3 linked regions of the Martelella mediterranea DSM 17316 genome follow. The protein of the gene in region 2 binds, or shares a complex with, the protein of the main gene of each other region. Links are inferred from orthologs where the notes say so. Each region holds a gene or a part of one and is shown on either strand. Other genes may lie near its edges. The genes, in order: secG, secY and secA.

Region 1 (4,406 bases), 520 kb from region 2 along the record:
TTCTCGTTCTTGCCGGCGAAAATCTCGCGGGTGACGGTGAAGTCCTTGCCGATGGTGGCGGCGAGGTAGTCCTTCAGCCCGCCGGGGAAATGGAACTCGGCCTTTTCCGGCAGGTCCTCCTTGCCTTCGACCAGCGAGGGGTCGCAGGACCAGCGGATCTTGACGCCGCCGAACAGGTAAGCCTTGGAGCGCGACATCCGGAAGATACGGGCCGGATCGAACTTCGCGCGCGGCCCGAAGATTTCGGCATCGGGATGAAACCGGATCTTGGTGCCGCGCCGGTTCTGGGTCGGGCCGCAATCCTCAAGCTCGCCCTGCGGCACGCCGCGCGAGAAGGAAAGCCGGTAGAGCCGCCGGTCGCGGGCGATCTCGACCTCCAGCAGATCGGACAGCGCGTTGACCACCGAGACGCCGACGCCGTGCAGGCCGCCGGAGGTCTCATAGGCCTTGCCGTCGAACTTGCCGCCGGCATGGAGCTTGGTCATGATCACTTCAAGCGTCGACTTACCGGGCACCTGCGGATGGTTTTCCACCGGAATGCCACGACCGTTGTCGGTAACCGTCAGGAACCCCTCGGCGTCGAGATGGACGTCGATGAAATCGGCATGGCCGGCGACCGCCTCGTCCATCGAGTTGTCGATGACTTCCGCAAACAGATGATGCAGCGCCTTTTCATCGGTGCCGCCGATATACATGCCAGGGCGCATGCGCACCGGCTCCAGCCCTTCGAGTACGCGGATCGAGGATGCGCCATAGTCGGCGTTTTCCACCGAAGCGGGCGCGGATTTCCTCGGCTTGCTGGCGCTGGCGCGCTCGGGCTGCGTGGTATCGGTTTCGGCCTTGCTGCCGCCAAGATCGGCGAAGAGGTCTTTGCTGTTGTCCATAGGGTCGGGCAGCCTGTAAAGATCGGTTTGCGCCATAATCGACGCGTTGCGGCGAATCACCCTGCTATTCTGGCAAAGTTTTGGTCGCGAAGCGATGCCGCGCCAGATTCTCGCTATAAGGGTGTGGATAGTGTGATGCGCCCTATAAAGCCTTGATCGGGCCTTCTGTCAAACTGCGGGCGGCAAAACGCCCTTTGACGGCGCGCGCAAAACGGACGACAAGGGAAAACCTTTGCCGGCCGGGCCGGCCTTGAAGCAATGAATGGGAGAAAGACGAAGATGACTGCCGCAATACGCCCCATGGTCGCCGGTAACTGGAAGATGAACGGAACCCGCGACTCGCTGGCTCAGATCCGGGCCATCGCCGAAGGGGTGAGCGGCGGGCTCGCCGACAAGGTCGATGCGCTGATCTGCCCGCCGGCCACGCTGCTTTACGTCGCGACCACGCTGACGGAAGACACGCGACTGCTGATCGGCGGCCAGGACTGCCATGAAAAGGCGCGCTCCGGGGCCCATACCGGCGATATCTCGGCGGAGATGATCAAGGACTGCCTCGCCACCCATGTCATCGTCGGCCATTCGGAACGGCGCGCCGAGCATCACGAAACCAACCGCACCGTTTCCACCAAGGCGCGCGCGGCCTATGATCAGGGCCTGACCGCAATCGTCTGCATCGGCGAAAGCCGTGAGGAGCATGCCGCCGGCCGCACCATGGAAGTGTTGAAGACGCAGCTGTTTGAATCCATGCCGGACGATGCCACCGCAGACAACACGATCATCGCCTATGAGCCGATCTGGGCGATCGGAACCGGTCAGACGCCGGGCCCGGAGCAGGTGGCCGAGGTTCATGCCGCCATGCGCGCGGATCTGGTCGAGCGTTTCGGCGCGGCGGGCGAGAAAATCCGGCTTCTCTATGGCGGCTCGGTGAAGCCGGCAAACGCCCGCGAACTGCTGAGTGTCGCCAATGTCAACGGCGCGCTGATCGGCGGCGCCAGCTTGAAAGCGGCCGATTTCCTCGCCATCTATCAGGCCTATGAGGATATCTTGTCCTCGGCAAAGTAGGAATCGACGGCGGATCGGGCCGAAAACGGCCAGAAAAAGGGGTTGGATTGCTGGCCGGCCTCATGTAGAGAGACGCCAGTTATTCTAGCGGGCCCGGACCTTCAAGGCGGGGCCGGATTGGACATTCATGCAGACGGTATTGATCGTAATTCACCTGATAATCGTCGTTGCGCTGGCCGGTGTGATCCTCATCCAGAGGTCTGAAGGCGGCGGGCTCGGCATCGGCGGTGGTTCCGGTTTCATGACCGCGCGCGGCACGGCCAATGCGCTGACGCGCACCACGGCCATTCTCGCAACGCTGTTTTTCGTGACCTCGCTCGGTCTCGGCATTCTCGCCCGTTACCAGGGCAATCCGTCGGATATTCTCGACCGGATCGAACAAAACGCCGAAACCGATGGGCAGGGCATCCTCAACCAGCTTGGCGGTTCCGTGACCACGACGCCGGATGCGCCCAATGAGAGCGGCGTTCCGAGCGGCAGCGAAGGTTCTTCGGCTCCGGCCGTCAGCACCCCGGCGCAGGATTCGAACGCCACCGGCGTTCCCACCGGCGACTAATCGCCGAACTCGAACTGACATCAGCCGGCGGGCCTCCCGCCGGCATTTCTTTGGGCCGCTCGTCGCGCGCAAGCGTCGGCGATGCGGCATTGTTGTGACAATCGACCGGGGATGCATGGGCTTTTTTGCGTAAAGGCTCTGGCAGAATCGGTTTGAAAACGGTATCGGAATAAGCCCATGGCGCGATATATTTTCATCACAGGCGGCGTGGTTTCCTCCCTCGGAAAAGGCATTGCCGCGGCAGCACTCGGTGCATTGCTGCAGTCACGGGGCTATCGGGTCCGGCTCAGGAAGCTCGATCCCTATCTCAATGTCGATCCGGGCACGATGAGCCCGACCCAGCACGGCGAGGTGTTCGTCACCGATGACGGGGCGGAGACCGACCTCGACCTTGGTCACTACGAGCGGTTCACCGGCCGCTCGGCGACCAAGACCGACAACATCACCACCGGCCGCATCTACAAGAACATTCTCGACAAGGAACGCCGCGGCGACTATCTCGGCGCGACCGTCCAGGTGATCCCGCACGTCACCAACGAGATCAAGGACTTCGTGCTCGAGGGCAATGAGGATTTCGATTTCGTGCTGTGCGAGATCGGCGGCACGGTCGGCGATATCGAGGCGATGCCGTTCATGGAAGCGATCCGCCAGCTCGGCAACGATCTGCCGCGCGGCAACGCCGTCTATGTTCACCTGACGCTGATGCCCTATATCCCGGCGGCGGGCGAATTGAAGACCAAGCCGACCCAGCATTCTGTCAAGGAGTTGCAGGCGCTCGGCATTCATCCCGATATCCTGCTGGTGCGCGCCGATCGGGAAATTCCCGAGGCCGAGCGCCGCAAGCTCTCGCTGTTCTGCAATGTGCGCGAATCCGCCGTCATCCAAGCGCTCGATGTCGCCAATATCTATGACGTTCCGCTCGCCTATCACCACGAAGGGCTGGACGACGAGGTGCTGCACGCCTTCGGCATCGACCCGGCGCCCGTGCCGCGCATGGATGCGTGGAAAAAAGTCAGCGAACGCATCCGCACCCCGGAAGGCGAGGTAACGATCGCCATCGTCGGCAAATATACCGGGTTGAAGGACGCCTATAAATCGCTGATCGAGGCGCTGCATCACGGCGGCGTCGCCAATCGGGTCAAGGTCAACCTCGAATGGATCGAGTCGGAAATTTTCGAGAAGGAGGACCCGTCCCCCTATCTCGAAAAGGTCCATGGCATTCTGGTGCCGGGCGGCTTCGGCGAGCGCGGTTCGGAAGGCAAGATCCAGGCGGCCCGCTTCGCCCGCACCCACAAGGTCCCGTATTTCGGTATCTGCTTCGGCATGCAGATGGCCGTGATCGAGGCGGCGCGCAATCTGGCCGGCATCAAGGATGCCTCGTCCACGGAATTCGATCGCAATGCCAGCGAGCCGGTCGTCGGCCTGATGACCGAATGGGTCAAGGGCAACACGCTGGAGAAGCGGTCCGACAGCGATGATCTCGGCGGCACGATGCGGCTCGGCGCCTACAAGGCCCACCTTGGCGCGGAGACCAAGATTGCCGAGATTTACGGCACGACCGAAATCTCGGAACGCCACCGCCATCGCTACGAGGTGAATTTCGGCTATCGCGACAAGCTCGAGTCCTGCGGGCTGGTGTTCTCCGGCACGTCGCCGGATGGCGTTCTGCCCGAAACGATCGAATATGCCGACCATCCCTGGTTCATCGGTGTGCAGTACCACCCGGAACTGAAGAGCCGGCCGCTGGAGCCGCATCCGCTATTCGCAAGCTTCATCGAAGCCGCTCTGGAGCAGAGCCGGCTGGTATAGGCTTACATTCAAAGCGGACGCTACCGCTGCTCTACGCCACCACGGTTTGCTCGCGCAGCACCTTCTCTATTTCGCTGGCCGGCATCGGCCGGCCC
Region 2 (4,703 bases):
CCTGCAATCGCCTTTGCCGGGCCCTTGCGGGTGCGGGCATTGGTGTGCGTGCGCTGGCCGCGAACCGGCAGGCCGCGACGATGACGCAGACCGCGGTAGCAGCCGAGGTCCATCAGGCGCTTGATGTTCATGGAATTCTCGCGACGCAGGTCGCCTTCAACCATGTAATCGCGGTCGATCGCTTCGCGGATCTGAAGGACTTCGGCGTCCGTCAGCTCATGCACGCGGCGCTCGGCCGGGATGGAAGCCTTTTCGCAGATTTCCTGCGCGAATTTCGGTCCGATCCCGTGAATATACTGCAGCGCGATAACAACGCGCTTGGCAGTCGGGATGTTGACGCCAGCAATACGAGCCACGCCGATTCTCCTTAGCATTTTCTGTTGGCAGCTTGATGTCGCAAGAAACTGCCGGTTTCTTTGGCGGATAACCCGCCTGTCATTGCTCGGCCGCGACCGATATTCGTAACAAGACGCGTCCTGAAAGAATCTAAAAGGACCGTTAACCGTCTTGCCCCATGTCGCGAGTTGGAGCGCTCATAGCGGAAACAGCGCCGTATTGCAACCGATTCCTCAAATTTTATGACGTCAGGCCGCCGTCTGGCGGCGGCCTGCGTACAATCGCGTCAGGCCGAAGCGTCGGCCAGAATTTTCTCCACTTCGGCGGTCACGGCATCCATGTCCGCCATGCCGTCAACCGTGCGCAGTTTGCCCTTGGCATAATAATAGCCGATCAGCGGCGCCGTGCTCTTGTAATAGGCGCGAAGCCGGTCGGCATAGACCTCCGCGTTGTCATCCTTGCGGACCGGCTCACCGCTGGCCTTGGCCTCTTCCGCGCGTCGGAGAATGCGACCGACCATCGCCGAATCATCGACGGCGAGTTCGATGGCAACGTCGAGGGACAGCCCTTTCTCGCTCAGCATGGCGTCGACTGCGTCGGCCTGCACCAAAGTGCGGGGATAGCCGTCGAGAATGAACCCGCCAGCGCAGTCCGGCTGCTCGATCCGATCGGACACGATCGCGTTGACCACATCATCAGGCACGAGTTCGCCGGCATCCATAAGCGCCTTCGCCCTCTTGCCGACCTCGGTCCCGGCAGCCACGGCCGCACGCAGCATATCGCCCGTGGAAAGCTGCGGAATGCCATGCCTAGCAACGATGCGCTGCGCCTGCGTCCCCTTGCCGGCGCCCGGCGGTCCCAGAAGTATAAGTCTCATCGTCCCCTCTTTCCTCCCCGCAATTTCGATTTCTTGATCAGCCCCTCATACTGCTGGGCAATCAGATGTCCCTGGATCTGCGATACGGTATCCAAGGTCACGCTGACGATAATGAGCAGCGAGGTACCGCCAAGCGCCAGAGACACGCCGGTGCGGGCCACGAGAATCTCCGGCAGAATGCAGACGAAGACCAGATAGATCGCGCCAACAACGGTAATGCGAGTCAGAACATAGTCTATGTATTCGGCGGTGCGCTCGCCCGGACGGATGCCCGGAATGAAGCCGCCGTGCCGCTTCAAATTATCCGCCGTTTCCTTCGGGTTGAAGACGATGGCGGTGTAGAAGAAGGCGAAGAACGCGATCAGCAGACCGTAGACGATCATGTAGAGCGCCTGACCATGGCCGAGCGATGCGATGATGGCGGTCGCCCAGCTCGGCAGTTCCGAAGATGTGAAACCAGCAAGCGTCGCCGGCAGCAACAGCAGCGAGGACGCGAAAATCGCCGGGATAACGCCCGAGGTGTTGAGCTTCAGCGGCAGGTGCGAGGTATCGCCCTGGAACATGCGGTTGCCGACCTGGCGCTTCGGATACTGGATCAGCAGCCGACGCTGGGCGCGTTCCACGAACACGATCAGCGCGAACACAGCGATCACGACGACGAGAATCAGGATCGTGACGAAAGCCGAGATCGAACCGACGCTCGAAAGTTCCAGCATGTTGCCGACGGCGGCCGGAAGGCCCGCGACGATGCCGGAGAAGATGATCAGCGAGATGCCGTTGCCGATGCCGCGCGAGGTGATCTGCTCACCAAGCCACATCAGGAACATGGTGCCGCCAACAAGCGTGACGACGGTGGAGAGAATGAAGAACCAGCCGGGATCGGTGACCAGATTGGCGCCGGACTGCAGGCCGATCGCAATGCCGTAGGCCTGCGCCGTCGCCAGCACCACCGTGCCGTAGCGGGTATACTGGTTGATGATCTTGCGGCCCTGCTCGCCTTCCTTCTTCAGCGCTTCCAGCGACGGCACGACGGCGGTCAGGAGCTGCACGATGATCGAGGCCGAGATATAGGGCATGATGCCAAGCGCGAAGATCGCCATGCGCTGCACCGCGCCGCCCGAGAACATGTTGAACATGCCGAGGATGCCCTCGGACTGGCCCTGGAAGGCCTGGGCATAGGCATCGAGATTGATACCGGGAAGCGGGATATGCGTACCCAGCCGGTACACGAGAAGCGCCAGAAGGGTGAACCAGATCCGCTTCTTCAGATCCGTCGCCTTGGCAAAGGTCGAGAAGTTCAGATTGGATGCGAGTTGTTCCGCTGCAGAAGCCATGCGTATCTCCGCGTCGCCGCACGGCCGCAGAAGAGCGCCCGGTGCGAAAAATTGCCCGATTCGTAACAGGCGACATCGCTCCATTTCGAACGTGGGCCGTCTTCACGATAAACCACCCGCTTGGCTTTTTTTGGGGGCCAGCCGGTGGTCGAGGCACATATGGAAGAAAAAACGCCCGGTGTGAAGCACTCCGGGCGTAGATTTTTCAAATAGAAGCCGAATTATTCGGCGTTTTTGGCGCCGGAGGCAACGGTGATCGAGCCGCCGGCCTTTTCGATCTTCTCGATCGCGGCCTTGGAAGCGCCTGCGACTTCGAGCGTCAGCTTGGCCTTCAGTTCGCCGTCGGACAGCACGCGAACGCCGTCCTTGACGCGGCGAATCACGCCGGCTTCCTTGAGGGTTTCGGCGGTGACCGTCTTCTTGGCGTCGAGCTTCTTGGCGTCAACGGCGGCCTGGAGGCGGCCGAGCGACACTTCAGCGAAGTCCTTCGAAAAGATGTTGACGAAGCCGCGCTTCGGCAGACGACGATAGATCGGCATCTGGCCGCCTTCGAAGCCGTTGATGGCAACGCCCGAACGGGACTTCTGGCCCTTGACGCCGCGACCGCCGGTCTTGCCGGAGCCCGAACCGATGCCGCGGCCGAGACGCTTCTTGGAATGCGTCGCGCCTTCGCGATCCTTGATTTCGTTCAGTTTCATGATGGTCTCCCGTCTCACTTCTCGTCGACGACGCGGACGAGATGGGGAATGCTGTTGATCATGCCGCGAACGGAAGGCGTATCTTCCAGGGTGCGCACACGATGCATCTTGTTGAGGCCGAGGCCGATCAGCGTCTGGCGCTGTACGGCGGGACGGCGGATCGGGCTGCCGATCTGCTCAACGGTGACAGTCTTCTTGGTGCTAGCTTTGGCCATGGTTGCCTCCCTTACTCGTCGACAACAGCGCCAGCGGCCTGGCGGCGAGCCTGCAGCGTGGCGTATTTCAGGCCGCGCTGGGCTGCGATGTCCTTCGGATGCATCTGGCTCTTCAGGGCATCAAAGGTGGCGCGAACCATGTTGTAGGGATTGGACGAGCCGGTCGACTTGGCGACGACGTCGGCAACACCCAGGGTTTCGAAAACGGCGCGCATCGGACCACCGGCGATGATGCCGGTACCGGCCTTGGCGGTGCGCAGCAGAACCTTGCCGGCGCCGTGACGGCCCTTGATGTCGTGATGCAGCGTACGGCCGTCGCGCAGCGGCACGAAAATCATCTCGCGCTTGGCGGCTTCCGTCGCCTTGCGGATGGCTTCCGGCACTTCGCGGGCCTTGCCGTGGCCGAAGCCGACGCGGCCCTTGCCGTCGCCGACGACGACGAGCGCTGCAAAGCCCATGCGGCGACCGCCCTTGACGGTCTTGGCAACGCGATTGATGGCAACGAGCTTGTCAACGAATTCGCTGTCGCGCTCATCCCGGTTGTGGCGATCGTCGCGCGATCCCCTTCTGTCCTGTGCCATTGTCCTGTTCCTTTTTCTTTTCCGGGTGCAATCGGCATATGGAAAGGCCGCTAGCCTCTAGCGTGGCGGCCGGCGAACGGTCGGGCGACTTGGCTCTTCAAGAGCAGTATCGGCCCGCCGGGTGCGAGACGCGCTGAGACGCGCGCCTCATAACTTCATCAGAAGCTCAGGCCGCCTTCGCGGGCGCCGTCGGCCAGAGCCTTGACGCGACCGTGAAAGATGAAGGCGCCGCGATCGAACACGACTTCCTTGACGCCGGCCTTGGTGGCGCGCTCGGCGACGAGCTTGCCAACGGCTTCGGCAGCCGCGCGGTCAGCGCCCGTCTTGAGATCGCCACGCAGCGAAGCGTCGAGCGTCGATGCGGCGGCCAGCGTACGGCCGGCGGCGTCATCGATGATCTGGGCATAGATGTTCTTCGAAGAACGATGGACCGACAGACGCGGACGGCCGTTTGCGACCTTCTTGACCTGGCGGCGCACGCGGCTGGCGCGGCGTGCAATGGTTTCTTTCCTGCTAGCCATAACGCGTGATCCTTACTTCTTCTTGCCTTCCTTGCGGACGATGCGCTCTTCCGCGTATTTCACGCCCTTGCCCTTGTAGGGCTCGGGACCGCGATATTCGCGAATGTTCGCAGCGACCTGGCCGACGACTTGCTTGTCGAT
Region 3 (5,025 bases), 150 kb from region 2 along the record:
GCGTTGACGGCTTCATTGTATTTCTCGCCGGCGACGAGCTGCTGAAGCTGCGGCTTGATCTGTTCGAAGGGAACCGGCGCCTTCTCGCGCTTGTCCTCGACTTCGATGACGTGATAGCCGAAATCGGTCTTGACCGGGGTTTCGGTGTATTTGCCCGGTTCCAGCGCAAAGGCCGCTTCCTCGAACGGCGGAACCATCTGGCCCTTGGCGAAGTAGCCGAGATCGCCGCCATCGGGACCGCTCGGGCCAGTGGAGTGCTCCTTGGCGAGCTCCGCGAAATCAGCGCCGTTGTCGAGTTCCTTGATGATTTCCTTGGCCTCATCCTCGCTCTCGACGAGGATATGGCGGGCATGGACTTCTTCCTGCTTCGGCGCCTTGGCGATCTCCTCGTCATAGCGCGCCTTCAGCATCTCGTCGGTGATCTGGGAATTGATCACCTGGTCGAAATAGGCGTTATAGAGTTCCTGCTGCTGCAACTGCTCCATGCGGGTCTTGAACGCATCGGTCTGGTCGAGGCCTTCCTCCTTGGCGGCGTCCGCGATCAGCTTCATGTCCACAAGGCTCGACAGCGCGATCGCGCGCATCTGCTCTTCGGGCATCTGGCCGAATTGGCCCTTGAACTGATCGACGGTGCTCTGAAGCTCTTCCTCGGTGATCGGCGTGCCGTCGACGGTCGCGACCACGGTCTGGCCGGCATCGGTGTCCTGCGCGAACACCGGCGCGGCAAAGCTGACGGTCGTTGCGAGCAGCACTGCGGCTGCCAGGGTTCTTTTCTGCATAAGTTCACCTTTTCATTGTTTGAACGTAATCGTAGCGGCCCGTCGGGATGCGCCGATGATTGTGCGGGAATGTGGTCGTCGCATCTCTGTCCGTCAACGCAAAACGGCGTATTACGTTGCAACCTTTCCGCTTTTTAATCTGAAGAGAAGCTGAACGCGGACCGGTTTTCCTCCCGTTTGCGGTCATTGCCGCGCGGCCTTCGACGTTGACATGGCGTGCCCCCCCTCTTATCTGTCTGCCAAGCCAGCGTCGATAGACGTCCGGGCGCGCAATGGATGCGAACAGGGCGCTACGTAGAGTTTAAATATGACAACTTTCGGAAAGAGCTATTGAAATGGTCTCACTCGGTGGCGTAGCCCGCAAATTGTTCGGTTCGGCCAACGAGCGCCGCGTCCGTGCCTACAGACCCCGCGTCGTCGCGATCAATGCGATGGAAGAGCAGATTTCGGCGCTTTCGGATGAGGCGCTGAAAGCCAAGACCGACGAATTCAAGAAAAAGCTCGAAGACGGCAAGACGCTCGACGACATTCTTGTCGAGGCCTTCGCCGTGGTCCGCGAAGCCTCCAAGCGGGTTCTCGGCCTCAGGCCCTTCGACGTCCAGCTTATCGGCGGCATGATCCTGCATGAAAATGCGATCGCCGAAATGAAGACCGGCGAAGGCAAGACCCTGGTGGCGACCCTGCCGGTCTATCTCAACGCCCTTGCCGGCAAGGGCGTTCACGTCGTCACCGTCAATGATTATCTCGCCCGGCGCGACAGCGAGCACATGGGCAAGCTCTACGGCTTTCTCGGCATGACCACCGGCGTGATCCATCACGGGCTCGACGACCGCCAGCGTAAAGAGGCCTATACCGCCGACATCACCTACGCCACCAACAACGAACTCGGCTTCGATTATCTTCGCGACAACATGAAGATGCAGCGCGCCGAAATGGTGCAGCGCGGCCACAATTACGCGATCGTCGACGAAGTGGACTCGATCCTGGTCGACGAGGCGCGCACGCCGCTGATCATCTCCGGCCCGCTCGACGACCGCTCCGATCTTTACGTGTCGATCGACAAGATCATCCCGATGCTGGAAGAGGGCGATTACGAGCTCGATGAAAAGCAGCGCTCGGCCAATTTCTCCGAAGACGGCATGGAAAAGCTCGAAAAGCTGTTGACCGAAAACGGCATGATGAAGGGCGCCTCGCTCTACGATATCGAGAACGTTGCCATCGTCCATCACCTCAACAACGCGCTGAAGGCCCACAAGCTGTTTTCGCGCGACAAGGATTACATCGTCCGTGACGGCGAGGTCGTGATCATCGACGAATTCACCGGACGCATGATGCCGGGCCGGCGTTATTCCGATGGCCAGCACCAGGCGCTCGAGGCCAAGGAGAACGTCAAGATCCAGCCGGAAAACCAGACGCTCGCCTCGATCACCTTCCAGAACTATTTCCGCATGTACGACAAGCTCGCCGGCATGACCGGCACGGCGGCGACGGAAGCGGAGGAGTTCGCCAATATCTACGGTCTCGACGTGGTCGAGGTGCCGACCAATATGCCGATCGCGCGTATCGACGAAGACGACGAGGTCTACCTGACGGTGCAGGAGAAGTATCTTGCGATCGTCGAGGAGATCAAGGAGGCCAAGGCCAAGGGCCAGCCGGTTCTGGTGGGCACCACCTCGATCGAGAAATCCGAGCTTCTCGCCGCCGCTCTCAAGAAGGACGGCATTACCGATTTCAGCGTGCTCAATGCGCGCTACCACGAGCAGGAAGCCTTCATCATTTCGCAGGCCGGCGTGCCGGGCGCGCTGACGATCGCCACCAATATGGCCGGTCGCGGTACCGACATCCAGCTCGGCGGCAATCTGGAAATGCGCATCGAGGCCGAGCTTGGCGATACCGAGCCGGGCACCGATATCGTGACCAATGAGCAGGGCGAGCGGGTGGAAGTCGCCCGCAAGTTTACCCCGCCGGGTCCCGAACGCGACGCGAAGGAGCAGGCGATCCGCGAGGACGTCGCCCGGCTGAAGGCCGAGGCGCTGGCGGCCGGCGGTCTTTACGTGATTGCCACAGAACGCCATGAGAGCCGTCGCATCGACAACCAGCTGCGCGGTCGTTCCGGCCGTCAAGGCGACCCGGGCCGTTCCAAATTCTACCTGTCGCTTCAGGACGACCTGATGCGCATCTTCGGTTCCGACCGCATGGAGAGCATGCTCACCAAGCTTGGCCTGAAGGAAGGCGAGGCGATCGTCCATCCGTGGATCAACAAGGCGCTGGAGCGCGCGCAGAAGAAGGTCGAGGCCCGCAACTTCGACATCCGCAAGAACCTGCTGAAATACGATGACGTCATCAACGATCAGCGCAAGGTCGTGTTCGACCAGCGCAAGGAACTGATGGATTCGGAGGACATTTCCGAAATCGTCAGGGAAATGCGCGAGGACGTGGTCGAAAAGGCCGTCAAGGCCCGCATTCCCGAACGCGCCTATGCAGAGCAGTGGGACGTCGCCGGCCTCAAGGAAGATTGCCTGCGCATTCTCAATCTCGACCTGCCGATCGAGAAATGGGCAGAGGAAGACGGCATTGCCGAGCCTGAAATCGAGGAGCGCATCAACGAGGCGGCCAAGCAGATCGAGGAAAACCGCGCCAAGCAGGCCGAGCAGTTCGGCCCCGACGTGCTGAAATATGTCGAGCGGCAGGTGACGATGCAGGCGCTGGATCATCTCTGGCGCGAGCATATCGTGAACCTCGATCACCTGCGCTCGGTCATCGGCTTCCGCGGCTATGCCCAGCGCGACCCGCTGCAGGAATACAAGGCCGAGGCGTTCGAACTGTTCCAGGCGCTGCTCGGCAATATGCGCGAGGTCGCGGTCTCGCAGCTGTCCCGCGTCCAGCTCGTGCGCGAGGCTCCGCCGCCGCGCCCGGAAATCAACCCGGCGCAGGTGCGCGCCAGCCACATCGATCCGGCAACGGGCGAGGACGAGATGGCCGGCGAGCAGGTCGCTTCCGGCGACGCCGCCACCATGCCGGAAGAGTGGAAAAACACCGGCCGCAACGAGCCGTGCCCGTGCGGCTCCGGCAAGAAGTTCAAGCATTGCCATGGCCAGCTGTTCGCCTGAGCGCGCGGCGGCATCTTGCGGATGGGCGGCGCGGACCCCGGCCGCCCAATCCACGCTTGCCAGCGCTTTTGGGTTGCGCTACAAAACCAGCATGACGATCAAGACGAACAACATTGCAAACTGGTGGTGGGCTCGCTAACGGCGGCCGCGATCACGCATGTTCAGTTGATCTGACGAAGCCGCCCTCCAACGAGGCGGCTTTTTTGTTAGGGCCGTCTTTGCAAGGGTTGAGAATGACCAGCATGCGGCAGGGCCGCATCACCGAGGTGGAGCAAGGAATATGAGCCTTCATGAGCGGCCCGATGGCGGCGAGAGCTATCTGACCCGAGGCGGCGTGGAGATCACGCGGACGCGGCGTTTCGTGCCCTATGACGACGCGATCTCCAGCTATATCGAGCGGCTGGATTCGCGCCGCGGGGCGGTGCTTTCCTCCAACTACGAATATCCGGGCCGCTACACCCGCTGGGATACCGCCGTGATCGATCCGCCGATGGCGATCTCCTGCAATGGCCGCAATGTCTGGCTCGAGGCCTTCAATGGCCGGGGCGAGGCGTTGCTCGAACTGATCCTGCCGGCGCTGGAAGCCCTCGATGCCGTCACAATCCTTTCCCGCGAGGCCCGCCGGATCGATCTCAAGGTCGCCGAGCCCGACCGCCAGTTCACCGAGGAGGAGCGCTCCAAGGCTCCGACCGTCTTCACTGTGCTTCGGGCGATCACCGACCTGTTCTTCTCCGAGGAGGATGCCAGCCTCGGCCTTTACGGCGCGTTTGGCTATGACCTCGCCTTCCAGTTCGACGCGGTTGACCTGAAGCTTGAACGCCCGGCCGACCAGCGCGACATGGTGCTCTACCTCCCCGACGAGGTGCTGATGGTCGACAACCATGCCGCCAAGGCCTGGATCGACCGCTATGATTTCGAAAAGGACGGCATCGCGACCGAGGGCAGGGACGGGACGATCGAGCCCGAGCCGTTCCGTCCCTCCAACAGCGTTCCGCCGAAAGGCGATCACCACAAGGGCGAATATGCCGAACTGGTCACCCGCGCCAAGGAGAGTTTCGTGCGCGGCGACCTGTTCGAGGTGGTGCCGGGCCAGCAGTTCATGGAGCGCTGCGCAAGCCAACCATCGGCGATCTCCA

What was found.
Region 1: secY (region 2) and secG share a complex: the UniProt entries of both Escherichia coli proteins name them as parts of the sec protein translocase complex. The link is inferred for Martelella mediterranea DSM 17316 from one-to-one orthologs.
Region 3: the proteins of secY (region 2) and secA are in contact, whole or in part, in a crystal structure (PDB 3DIN), measured with the Thermotoga maritima proteins. The link is inferred for Martelella mediterranea DSM 17316 from one-to-one orthologs. Residues at the interface, in WP_004081795.1 of Thermotoga maritima: Glu108, Gly109, Glu110, Glu111, Ala236, Glu237, Arg238, Arg239, Ile240, Thr241, Ile242, Gln243, Tyr244, Ala245, Arg246, Arg247, Val248, Thr249, Gly250, Arg251, Arg252, Val253, Tyr254, Gly256, Ala257, Ser258, Thr259, Tyr260, Leu261, Pro262; in WP_004082002.1 of Thermotoga maritima: Glu261, Ala262, Arg263, Lys300, Ala301, Arg302, Thr303, Ile304, Ile305, Leu323, Tyr324, Asp325, Pro326, Val329, Ser330, Tyr333, Ile336, Lys340, Phe345, Val349, Glu363, Phe364, Tyr374, Ser375, Gly376, Gly377, Glu393, Ile395, Thr482, Ser483.

What each region holds. Positions count from the first base shown.
Region 1 is NZ_CP020330.1:3,731,023-3,735,428, reverse strand. What follows is about bases 1,100-3,787. They hold secG (preprotein translocase subunit SecG), read left to right. Parts: upstream 1,100-2,073; coding sequence 2,074-2,502; downstream 2,503-3,787. Other genes in these bases: Mame_RS17330 (CTP synthase), read left to right, coding at 2,680-3,787; tpiA (triose-phosphate isomerase), read left to right, coding at 1,164-1,946. In the rest of the region: parE (DNA topoisomerase IV subunit B), read right to left, coding at 1-884; more of Mame_RS17330, read left to right, coding at 3,788-4,311. UniProt on the Escherichia coli protein: Subunit of the protein translocation channel SecYEG. Overexpression of some hybrid proteins has been thought to jam the protein secretion apparatus resulting in cell death; while this may be true it also results in FtsH-mediated degradation of SecY.
Region 2 is NZ_CP020330.1:4,246,670-4,251,372, forward strand. Bases 379-3,363 are described here. They hold secY (preprotein translocase subunit SecY), read right to left. Parts: upstream 2,548-3,363; coding sequence 1,210-2,547; downstream 379-1,209. Other genes in these bases: Mame_RS19835 (adenylate kinase), read right to left, coding at 623-1,213; rplO (50S ribosomal protein L15), read right to left, coding at 2,769-3,245; rpmD (50S ribosomal protein L30), read right to left, coding at 3,260-3,363. In the rest of the region: rpsM (30S ribosomal protein S13), read right to left, coding at 1-356; more of rpmD, read right to left, coding at 3,364-3,460; rpsE (30S ribosomal protein S5), read right to left, coding at 3,472-4,041; rplR (50S ribosomal protein L18), read right to left, coding at 4,200-4,562; rplF (50S ribosomal protein L6), read right to left, coding at 4,575-4,703. UniProt on the Escherichia coli protein: The central subunit of the protein translocation channel SecYEG. Consists of two halves formed by TMs 1-5 and 6-10.
Region 3 is NZ_CP020330.1:4,094,853-4,099,877, reverse strand. Bases 783-4,089 are described here. They hold secA (preprotein translocase subunit SecA), read left to right. Parts: upstream 783-1,114; coding sequence 1,115-3,889; downstream 3,890-4,089. Also shown: Mame_RS19105 (peptidylprolyl isomerase), read right to left, coding at 1-779; Mame_RS19095 (anthranilate synthase), read left to right, coding at 4,170-5,025. UniProt on the Escherichia coli protein: Required for protein export, interacts with the SecYEG preprotein conducting channel.